DNA from 2 places in the Psychromonas sp. MME2 genome. Region 2 is predicted to be linked to the other one. Evidence: riboswitches for the same ligand, from Rfam matches in the RefSeq annotation. Region 2 holds a riboswitch; the other holds the start of a gene.
What was found. Region 2 has a riboswitch for thiamine pyrophosphate ahead of thiC (phosphomethylpyrimidine synthase ThiC). Riboswitches for the same ligand answer to the same signal wherever they lie in the genome.

Region 1 (5,388 bases), on a different contig from region 2:
GTTCTAAAAGCGTATCTATAGATAACTTTCCAGCAATCGCGACGATACGCGCTTTATGCAGTGCCGTCAGTCGCAAACGGACATCTAAACCGAGTCCAATATTATCAAGCACCGATAGATGCGAAAATAGATTCTGCTCTTGAAATAAAATGGATAAGGGGCGTAAATGGGGAGGCGTTGTATTAACCGTTTTACCTGATAGCTCAATCGTGCCACTACTCGGTTCAATAAATCCAGCGGCTAAATTAAGTAAGGTACTTTTACCCGCCCCGCTTCCCCCTAGTACAGCAACGATTCGCCCCTTTGCAAGGGTAAAGTCAAAATGAAAAGTTTGCTGTTCATAATAATAGGTTACATTGTTGAATTTAATCATAAAATTAGCCTGAGTATGAAATGCGAATTGGTGATATTTTCATTATTTTTTTAACGACAATTTTTCTATCACTGAAAAAACACCCACACTGATTAATAATAAAAACAAGGCAATGACTGCAGCCGATTGCATCTGATAGCTGCCTAATAATTGCAATAAATACAAAGGCAGTGTTTTAAAATCTTGGCTGCCAAAGAGCGCGATTGCACTTAGGTCACCAATGGATAATACAAAACTAATGGAAAAAGCATGAATAAATGGCCTTTTGATCGCTCGCCACTCGATAATTTTAAATCGCGACCAGCCATCAATACCTAAACTTGCACAGAGCATGTCATATTGCTGCGCAATTTGAAACATCGGCTGTGCTAATGTTTTTAACGCATAGGGAAGCGCCATTAACGCATTAACCAGCATCACAACAATAATCGCTAAACTAAACATATCACTACTATTACGTAATAGTAAAAATAACCCCGTGCTGATCACGATCCCCGGGGTAACAAGGATTAAACTCGCTATCATCTCAATTTTATCGGCGCGTTTATTTAACCCCCTAGTGCGCCAAAAACGGCTACAAATTAAAATAAAGGTAGCCGCGAATAACGCTAAAAATGCAGCAAATAGAGCAATTATTAGGGAGTTAAATAGCGCTTTCCAAAACTGAGTATCGCTAATAACATGAAGGATTTGGTGATTCAAACCACTGATCACGACCATTAGAAGTGGTGGCACGACTAACAATATAACGGCAACGATCCAAAAGCGATCCCAGTATTTAGATGAACAGGTATCATTAAATAACTGTATTGCGAGGTTGTCACCACGATTACTCAATGGTAATGGTCGTGAAATGCGTTGTACAAACAGTAAAATGACACTGCATAGAAGTATTTGCCATAACGCCAGTAATGCCCCTGCTTGTAAATCGAAATCAAATTTAATCGCTTGATAAATGGCTAGCTCTATTGTCGTTGATTTAGGGCCACCGCCTAATGCCATGACCGTCGCGAAACTGGTAAAGCAGAGCATAAAGACTAATCCAGCGACGTGGGGAAGTTGCTGACGCATGGTTGGCCACTCTACAATACGAAACTTCTGCCAATTAAAAAGCCCTAAATGGGCAGCTAATTTATGTTGCTGTATGGGGATAGAATGCAGTGATTGTAATAATAATCGCGTGGCAAAGGGTAAATTAAAAAACAGATGAGCCAGTAAAATGCCATTGAGCCCATAAATCGAAAACGGTAAACGTTGATCGATATGCTGTAACAGGCTTGCCAATAATCCACTATTGCCATAAATAGCTAGTATGCCAAACACCCCGACCAACACAGGCAGCACCAACGTCGTTGCAAACAATTTTAATAATAATGATTTACCAAAAAAATGACGCCGTGATAACGCATGCGAGACGGGAATAGCCAAACCGACACTCAATAGCGTTGATAAAAATGCCTGATAAAAACTAAAAGCGGTGATATGGCGGTAATAGGCATCAACAAATAAGACGCTAATATTTATATCTAAGGGATAGAATAATAATGCCGACACCGCGGTGACGATAAAAGTGAATACAAGCCCAGCAATGAAAAGGCCGGGCCATGTTTTATGGTGAATTAAAATAACAGATAACCGCTTAATTGATTAACGCATTTTGCCATTCTCGAATCCATAATTTACGGTTTTCTTCAATTGCTTCGCCAGAAAGTGATAAGGATTTAGTTGGCACCATGAGTTGACTAAACTCGCTTGGTAACGCTACGTTGGTAACCGGATACATCCAGTTGCCCGTTGCAATAACTGATTGGAATGGTTCACTGAGTATAAATGCCATAAACTGTTCAGCCAATACCGGGTTATGTGTGCTTTTCACTTTAGCTGCCACTTCGATTTGCATGTAATGCCCTTCAGCAAAATCAGCACTCACATACTGATCGTTCTGCTCGGCAATGAGATGATAGGCGGGTGATGTCGTATAGGAGAGCACCATATCGGCTTCACCATTTAAAAACATATTATAAGCTTCTGACCACCCCTTGGTTACCGTGACGGTTTTTTTCGCAAGCTTAGACCATGCAGCGGCTGCTTTATCGCCATAAATCGATTTAACCCATAGCATTAACCCTTGACCCGGTGTTGAAGTGCGTGGATCTTGATAGATAATACGCAGCTTATTTTCACTATCGACCAGCTCCGCCAAGCTTTTTGGTGGATTTTGCATTTTTTGTTTATCATAAACAAAGGCGAAGTAACCATAATCAAAGGGTACAAAGGTTTTATCTGACCAACCACCCGGTACAATCACGTCAGCACTATCGACCTGATGTTCCATTAATAGCCCTGTTTGCTTGGCTGCTGCAATTAAACTGTCATCTAACCCTAAGATAATGTCTGCCTTGCTATTCTTTCCCTCTAAACGTAACCGATTCAAAATAGAAACGCCATCATCAACGGTTACAAACTGCAATTCACAGTCACATTGCTTTTCAAATGCGCTTTTTATTTTAGGGCCGGGACCCCAATCTGAAGCAAATGAATCATAGGTATAAACAACTAATTTATCAGCGATTGCTGGCATTGCGAACAGGGTTGAAATCGCCATTAAGGCAAGTGTTTTTTTCACTATACACTCCATATATTGTGTGGAATAGATAGGGAATGAGGGAGGTCAAAAAGTCGTCACTAAGCACTCAAGGAACAGCTCATTTCCTACGCCAGTATTATCTGGATCAGGTCTACGGGTTTTATCATAAAGGATAATCTCAGCCTGTTAACAAGCCCCCCGATGAGAATCGCTATTATATACCTTAAGTCGATAAATAATAGCAATCGCGCTGATTTTATTCTGCTTTAACGTTTTAGCTGCCCAATATTTGTAATGGTAAGGATAAAATCGGGTCATTATCATTGGCAAAATAGAAGATAATGGCAATTAACCCACCCACCGTGAGTAAATACCACAATGTTGAAACGACTTGTCCATAGTTATCAAGGGGCAATAAATTTGTTTGCCAGCGACTACGCCATTCAAAGACGATTTCCAAACAGCCAATAGCTAATAGAAACCCCAGTAAAGTTAAACCAAGGCTGTAGCTGATATAAATGCCTAACCCTGCACCAACTGCACAGGCAAACACCCCTACTTTGCTATGCATTGAGAAACTAATGCTTTTTAATATATGCCCGCCGTCTAAGGGTAAAATGGGCAGCAGATTAAATAGATTGAGTAAGGCATTAAAAACGGCTAAACCTGCAAAAAAGGGGCTATCCGTTAACCAATAAACAACCACGCAGACACAGGACAAAATCAAGCCAAATGTAGGCCCCATAATGGAGATAACCACGTCTTGCCAACGCGTATTAATTTTACTATCACTGACCGCCAATCCACCAACAAAGGGGATTAAATAGATCCCCTTGGTTGGCATGGAAAAATATTTCATCGCACGAATATGACCATATTCATGAAAGACTAAACAAGCCAGTAACGCGAGTGCAAATTGAAATGAGAAAAACCAACTGTATGCAGCCAAACTCGCACCAGCTAATATCACTTTGATCATCTTTGCACTTTTAAAAAGCTTTAGCGCCAGAGAGACCATCCCAACGACACTGATTTTTTTGCTAGTATCATCGACACTAACGGGGGGTTGCTGTTCAATGTCTTTGCTGTCACGTTGCCCGCTAAGAACAACCTCATCATTAACGACTAACTGATATTTTAAAGAGAACGGCTGCCAACTTAAATCGATATCTAAACGATAATTAATCACTTCAGTAGACGCATCACTATCTTGCACTGTTTGCTGCAATTGAAAGTGGTGACATAATAGACCTTTGTGATTTGCATTGGCCGTTACTTGAGAAACAATTTGGTCTCCCCAATAGAGTTGTTGCCAACCAGCAGGCGACGCTTCTAAGCGCAATGTTTGACCTAAATGTTGTAATTGTAAAAGTTGCACAGATAATCCCTATTAAAGCGTAATATCGTGAATTATGCCGACATAAAATCCCCCTGTCACCTCAAGATGGTTATCTGGTGCTTGGCTACTGACGCTCGCGGCTGACAACGTATCGGTATAACAAAGCAACATTGAAAAATCTGCTTAATATCAAATATACGAGTGGCAGTGATTGTAAACAATGACGCTTTTACATACATTAGCCAATTACATGGTTATATATTCTGAAAAACTCCTTTAGAATTGCGGACTTCAATATTAAGTAACATTATGAATAAAATAACTACCAATACCGATATCAGTGATTTTTCTGACGTCATAATGGAGCTCAGACACAAATTCAATGCCGCAACGTTAGAGGATGATATTACTCACCTTACACCGCAAGTTTCCCCCTCAACTCGCTTTTTAATCAAAATGGAAATAATGAACCTTTCCCGAAAGGTTTCCCATGTCATTGATTTGAGAAATTTATTTCAAAAAAACTGTAAAGAATTCACCTTTCAAGGCGTGTTACATTATTTAGATGATGTGAGTAAAAAAGAGTTCATTAACGAAGTTAATAACTACAGTGGCACTTATACGCTCGGTGTTTATAAACAAATAAGCAAAAAAGCAAAGCAAAGGTACAGAGCAAACCCCAATGAAGGGAAGTTTCCAAAAACCAATGCGATTCATCTCACTGGTTTTTATCAGCGAAGAGAAGAACGACTCTATTTTATTCGTAAAATAAGTCTTTTCTTCAATAGCCCGGAAAAGATGAGCAAAACCGCCTTTGAACATTTTGCTATCGAAGGTATTACAACGGACATTTCTTCCAGTGGTTTAGCAATTAAAGTGCTGACACAAAAAGTGATCCGCAAAAATGGTTTAGTACATGTTTGGATCCATGGTATCGAAAATGAATATACTTTTCGTGGCCGTGTTATTGTTACCTATGAGATAAAAAATAGTTATAAAAAAAATGAATATACTTACCTAAATCTCAACTATCACAATGAACAGTTTTGTAACACGGCAGAGCAATTTTTCAGCTATGCCAATAACTAC
Region 2 (5,388 bases):
CATAAAACGTGCACTACTTTTGACCATTAATTTGTTTTGAACATAAAGTTGTGCCTCAACATTATAGAGGGGGTGGCGTGATGGTAATACTTTAGCGCTAATTAAAACCTGACTATTGGCAGGTACTTCATGTAAATATCGAATCTTTATCTCTGCGGTGACTGCTTCTATACCTTGATTGAAAATAGCTTGGCACATAGCGGCATCAAGCAATGCGGCTAGAAATCCCCCATGCAATATACCGGTGTAACCTTGGTGGTGAAACTCACCCATTGCATGTGACCATACCTTTTGATCTGCGGTGTAGAAAAACGCTAGCTTAAGACCGAGCGGGTTCTGTAAACCACACAACATACAATGTTTATGGCTTGCGTTTTTATTAATAGGCATTAAATCATCGTTTTTTAAATTCGGATAATGTGATTGGAGCATTTTCAATAATCTATTTTTTGATTTACTCACTTTGCTCTCCTTTTGCATACGTTATAGAATAATATTTAGCATATGCTATTAATTGTAAGAAGTAGTATAAAATGTCAACGTTAGGAGAAATTATGGAATTAATTATTACATTCGTTATTTTTTTATTGGTTATTTTAGCCATGGCCATTGGTGTTATATTTAACCGTCAGCAGTTACAAGGGAGTTGTGGTGGATTAGCTACTTTACAAATAGAGCGAAGTTGTGATTGTGAAACTAGCTGTGAACAACATCGCTTATATCAAATCCAAGAACCTAATTAATGGCAGCAGCTATTTTTGATGGCCGATTTAGGGCCATTTTTATGCTTTCTATGGCAACACTTTCCGTGATGATGCTTAGGCTCTTGTGAATCGCCGCAACAATTGGTTTTTTTAGCTCTGTGTGTGAGGGGCTCTCTTCCCTGTTGTGCATCGATCAGTTCTATTAAGCCGTTTGTATTGAATATATCGCTATCAAAATGGCCACTTTCAGCTTGTAATACTTGTATTCCCGCTTGTAACAGTTTAGCCAAACTGCGTTGGCCAATGTTGCGAACGATGACGCGTTGCGTTTGCTCTGTTGTAAGTAGTTTGTGTAGCGCACTTTTACCGCAGCAATCTGCGCCGAAGGCTGGATTTTTCTTGGTTGTTTGGATCGAACCATTTTTGTCTAAGAAAATAAAATGGTCAGCTTTGGTAAAATGGCTAGCAATACGATCATCTTTCATTGGAATGGCTGTTTTCATTGAATTTATTCCTTGTAATAGGTGGTTGAAAATAGCCAATATTATAAATAAACAGATTTATTTAATTGGCATATGCTATATATAGCACTCAAATATAGCATATGCAATAAATAAATGGTTAAGATCAGTTATTCTTTGTCATCATGGGGATGCATGATTAATGCTTTGCCATTGACTAAACAGTCGACTACTTTAGCTCGTGCTTTTTTCACTAAATTAGCGAGAGTTTGTCGTGATATACCCATCACAATGGCGGCTTCTTGTTGTTGTAATCCCTCTAAATCAACTAAGCGTAATGCCTCAAATTCATCTAGTGCTAGGTGTAGCTGCTGTAATTGACTTATCGGGATGCCGTTTGGTTTAAAACAACTATCGGCTGGGGTTCCACAAATATTGCGTGGGATCTTATGACGACCCATGAAATCTCCTTGATAATTTTAGATAAAATAGTGATGTCTCTATTCAATAGCAAAGCTCTCCCGTGAGCAAGCGCTGAAGAGTCATTACGGTTAATTTTATGATTTGCGATTGATAATAAATGGTTGTAATAATAGTTCGCTTTTAATATAGTTTGAAAATCAAATTACATGCAAATCAAACTAAAGAGAAAGCAGATGACGAAGCTAACAGCGGCTCACCGTAAATGGCAGCAGCAACATAATTTTTCAGCGAGCAATAATAGAGGGGAACGTAACACCTGGTATGTGTTCTACTTGACCGTTATTACGATGGTGGCAGAAATTATCGCTGGGAGCATTTACGGTTCAATGGCTCTGTTGGCCGATGGTTGGCATATGGGCACGCATGCCGCTGCATTTTTAATTACTTTGTTTGCCTATGCCTATGCGCGTAATCATAATAATAACCCACAATTCTCCTTTGGTACGGGTAAGGTGAGTGTACTTGGTGGGTTTACCAGTGCGATTGCATTAGGTTTAGTTGCTTTGATTATGGCGGTTGAATCGGCTGTACGACTTTTTAACCCCGAACAAATACATTTCCAAGAAGCTATTTGGGTCGCTGTTATTGGCTTGATAGTCAATGTCGTTAGTGTGTTTTTATTAAAGGATGATCATGCACATGGTCATACTCACACGCACCATTCACATGCAGATAGCCATCATGCTCATCACCATCATGGACAGGATCATAATTTACGCGCGGCTTATTTTCATGTCATGGCGGATGCGTTAACCTCTGTATTAGCGATTGCTGCATTATTGATGGGTAAATACTTTGCTTTAAATAGTTTAGATCCACTGATGGGAATCGTTGGCGCATTAATTATTACCCGTTGGTCATGGGGACTTTTAAAGCAGACAGCGCCGATACTATTGGATAAAAGCATTGAACCTGAGTATCAACGTGCCATTATTAAGGTAATAGAAGAGCATCATGACCATGAAGTTGCTGATATTCATATTTGGTCTGTGAGTGCTGACCACTATGCTGCGGTTATATCCATCGTATCGCACCGACCATTTACTACACAATATTATCAAGAACTACTCAATCAATTTGAGCGCTTGAGTCATCTCACAATTGAAGTGAACCAATGTACTCAAGATGAATGTTTACAAGAGATGAAATAGATGAAAACAATAACCGAAAAATTGAATCACGCTTTTATCGAGTTTTATGAAAAGCTCTCTGCTTGGGAGGCGAATACGGTAAAAGATAATGGTCTCACTTTAACCTTGGTACATGCCGTGGAAATATTAGGGATCTTCGGTGCCATGCCAATGAAAACTTTGGCGAGTAAAGTAGGGGTGACGACGGGAACATTAACGGTGCAAGTGGATAAGCTCGTCGCTGCTGATTTAGTGCGACGCGTTGCCCATGAGAGCGATCGCCGCTCGATCCTAGTCGAACTTAGTGATCAGGGGCATAATCTATTTTTGCAACATGATCAGTTACATCAGAAACTTACTGAAGAGTTAACAGCTGATTTTACGGAAGAAGAGATAGCGCAGTTGATGAATTTATTAACGCGTATTAATAATAAATTTTAATTTACATACAATTAACTAATACGGTTCCACTGCTATAAATTTTCTTCTATACTAGGGGCTCTTGTCGGAGCGCCCTTGGGCTGAGACCACTATACTCGTCATCTTATGTAGGGTATATCTTGATAGTTAGTTTTAATTATCATTAACGTGGAATCCGTGGAACCTGATTAGGTTAGTACCTACGAAGGGAACAAGCATAAAAAATAATGGGTCATTCTCAGTTTTTTACTCTTTCCACAGATCTTTCGTCAAGCACTCTTATCAACTTTTATTTATGTTAAGGTAAAGAATGCTATGTCAAACACCGTAAATTCAAATCTAAAAACGTCTAGTCGTAACAACTTATCTCGTCGAGAATCTCGTCAAGCCGCACAGGATTATATTCATAATTTAAATAATGAATCCTATCCAAATTCAGAGAAAATCTATATTGATGGAAAAATCCATCCTATTAAAGTGGCGATGCGACAAATTCTGCAAGCGGATACCTTCGTAGGGGGAAGTGAAGAACAGCCCATTTATGAAAAAAACGAAGCGATTCCCGTTTATGATGCCTCTGGCCCCTATACCGATCCAAACACGGTTATTGATGTTCATAAAGGTCTTGCTAAGTTACGAAAAAGTTGGATTGAAGCACGTGATGATGTTGAAGAACTCGACTCTTTAAGCTCAACATTCGCACAAACGCGCTTAGCCGATGAAAGTTTAGATGAGCTGCGTTTTGCAAACTTGCCAAAACCATTGCGTGCGAAAAAAGGTAAATGTGTTACCCAAATGCATTATGCGCGTCAGGGCATTATAACCCCTGAAATGGAGTATATTGCCATTCGTGAAAATCAAGGACGCGATCGCGTGAAATGTGAGGCGTTACATTTCCAGCATCCTGGATACAGCTTTGGTGCAAATCTACAGGAGGCGATCACCCCTGAATTTGTGCGTCAGGAGGTTGCGGAAGGGCGCGCCATTATTCCTGCCAACATTAACCATCCAGAGTTAGAGCCGATGATTATCGGTCGTAACTTCCTCGTAAAAGTGAATTCCAACATTGGTAACTCATCGGTCACTTCATCCATTGAAGAGGAAGTGGAAAAATTGGTTTGGTCAACGCTTTGGGGCGGTGATACGGTGATGGATTTATCAACGGGGCGTAATATTCATGAAACCCGAGAGTGGATCATGCGTAATGCGCCAGTACCAATTGGTACTGTGCCCATTTATCAAGCGTTGGAAAAGGTCAATGGCATTGCTGAAAACCTCACTTGGGAAGTGTTTCGTGACACCTTAATCGAACAGGCCGAACAGGGGGTTGATTACTTTACCATTCATGCTGGTCTGTTATTACGCTTTGTACCGATGACGGCAAAACGGGTGACTGGGATAGTATCTCGCGGAGGTTCGATCATGGCTAAATGGTGTTTATCGCACCATAAAGAGAATTTTGCCTACCAACATTTCCGTGAAATTTGTGAAATATGCCAGCAATATGACGTGGCACTCTCCCTCGGGGATGGCTTACGTCCCGGATCGATTGCTGATGCCAACGATCAGGCGCAGTTCTCTGAGCTAGAAATATTAGGTGAACTCACCAAAGTGGCGTGGCAATACGATGTTCAGGTGATGATTGAAGGCCCCGGTCATGTCCCCATGCAGATGATCAAAGAGAACATGGATAAACAGCTTAAAGATTGTTTTGCAGCACCATTTTATACGTTAGGGCCATTAACCACGGATATTGCACCGGGATACGATCACATTACATCGGCTATCGGTGCGGCGCAAATTGGTTGGTATGGCTGTGCCATGCTCTGTTATGTCACCCCTAAAGAGCATTTAGGATTACCCAATAAAGATGATGTTAAAGTGGGGCTAGTGACCTATAAATTAGCTGCCCATGCAGCGGATTTAGCGAAGGGGCATCCGGGCGCACAAATTCGTGATAATGCCTTGTCTAAGGCGCGTTTTGAATTCCGCTGGCAGGATCAGTTTAATCTCAGCTTAGATCCTGTTACTTCTCAGGAATACCATGATCAGACATTGCCGAAGGAGTCCGGCAAAGTGGCGCACTTTTGCTCCATGTGTGGGCCAAAATTCTGCTCCATGAAGATAACCCAAGATGTGCGCGATTTTAGCAAAAAGCTAGATGATGGTGAGATCTCCATTCAATTACTT

Region 1: linked by a shared signal. The riboswitch ahead of thiB (thiamine ABC transporter substrate binding subunit) and the one ahead of thiC (phosphomethylpyrimidine synthase ThiC) in region 2 are both predicted to bind thiamine pyrophosphate.

Annotation. Positions count from the first base shown of each region.
Region 1 is NZ_JBEWXI010000012.1:708,091-713,478, reverse strand. It holds gene thiQ (thiamine ABC transporter ATP-binding protein) at 1-373, opposite strand, end outside; gene thiP (thiamine/thiamine pyrophosphate ABC transporter permease ThiP) at 416-1,993, opposite strand; gene thiB (thiamine ABC transporter substrate binding subunit) at 2,013-2,999, opposite strand; TPP riboswitch at 3,066-3,171, opposite strand; gene AB1A03_RS13890 (site-2 protease family protein) at 3,235-4,338, opposite strand; gene AB1A03_RS13885 (hypothetical protein) at 4,609-5,388, shown strand, end outside.
Region 2 is NZ_JBEWXI010000003.1:80,293-85,680, reverse strand. It holds gene AB1A03_RS05385 (PaaI family thioesterase) at 1-462, opposite strand, end outside; gene nqrM ((Na+)-NQR maturation NqrM) at 555-743, shown strand; gene AB1A03_RS05375 (NifB/NifX family molybdenum-iron cluster-binding protein) at 740-1,207, opposite strand; gene AB1A03_RS05370 (DUF134 domain-containing protein) at 1,336-1,626, opposite strand; gene dmeF (CDF family Co(II)/Ni(II) efflux transporter DmeF) at 1,822-2,799, shown strand; gene AB1A03_RS05360 (MarR family winged helix-turn-helix transcriptional regulator) at 2,800-3,219, shown strand; TPP riboswitch at 3,275-3,426, shown strand; gene thiC (phosphomethylpyrimidine synthase ThiC) at 3,514-5,388, shown strand, end outside.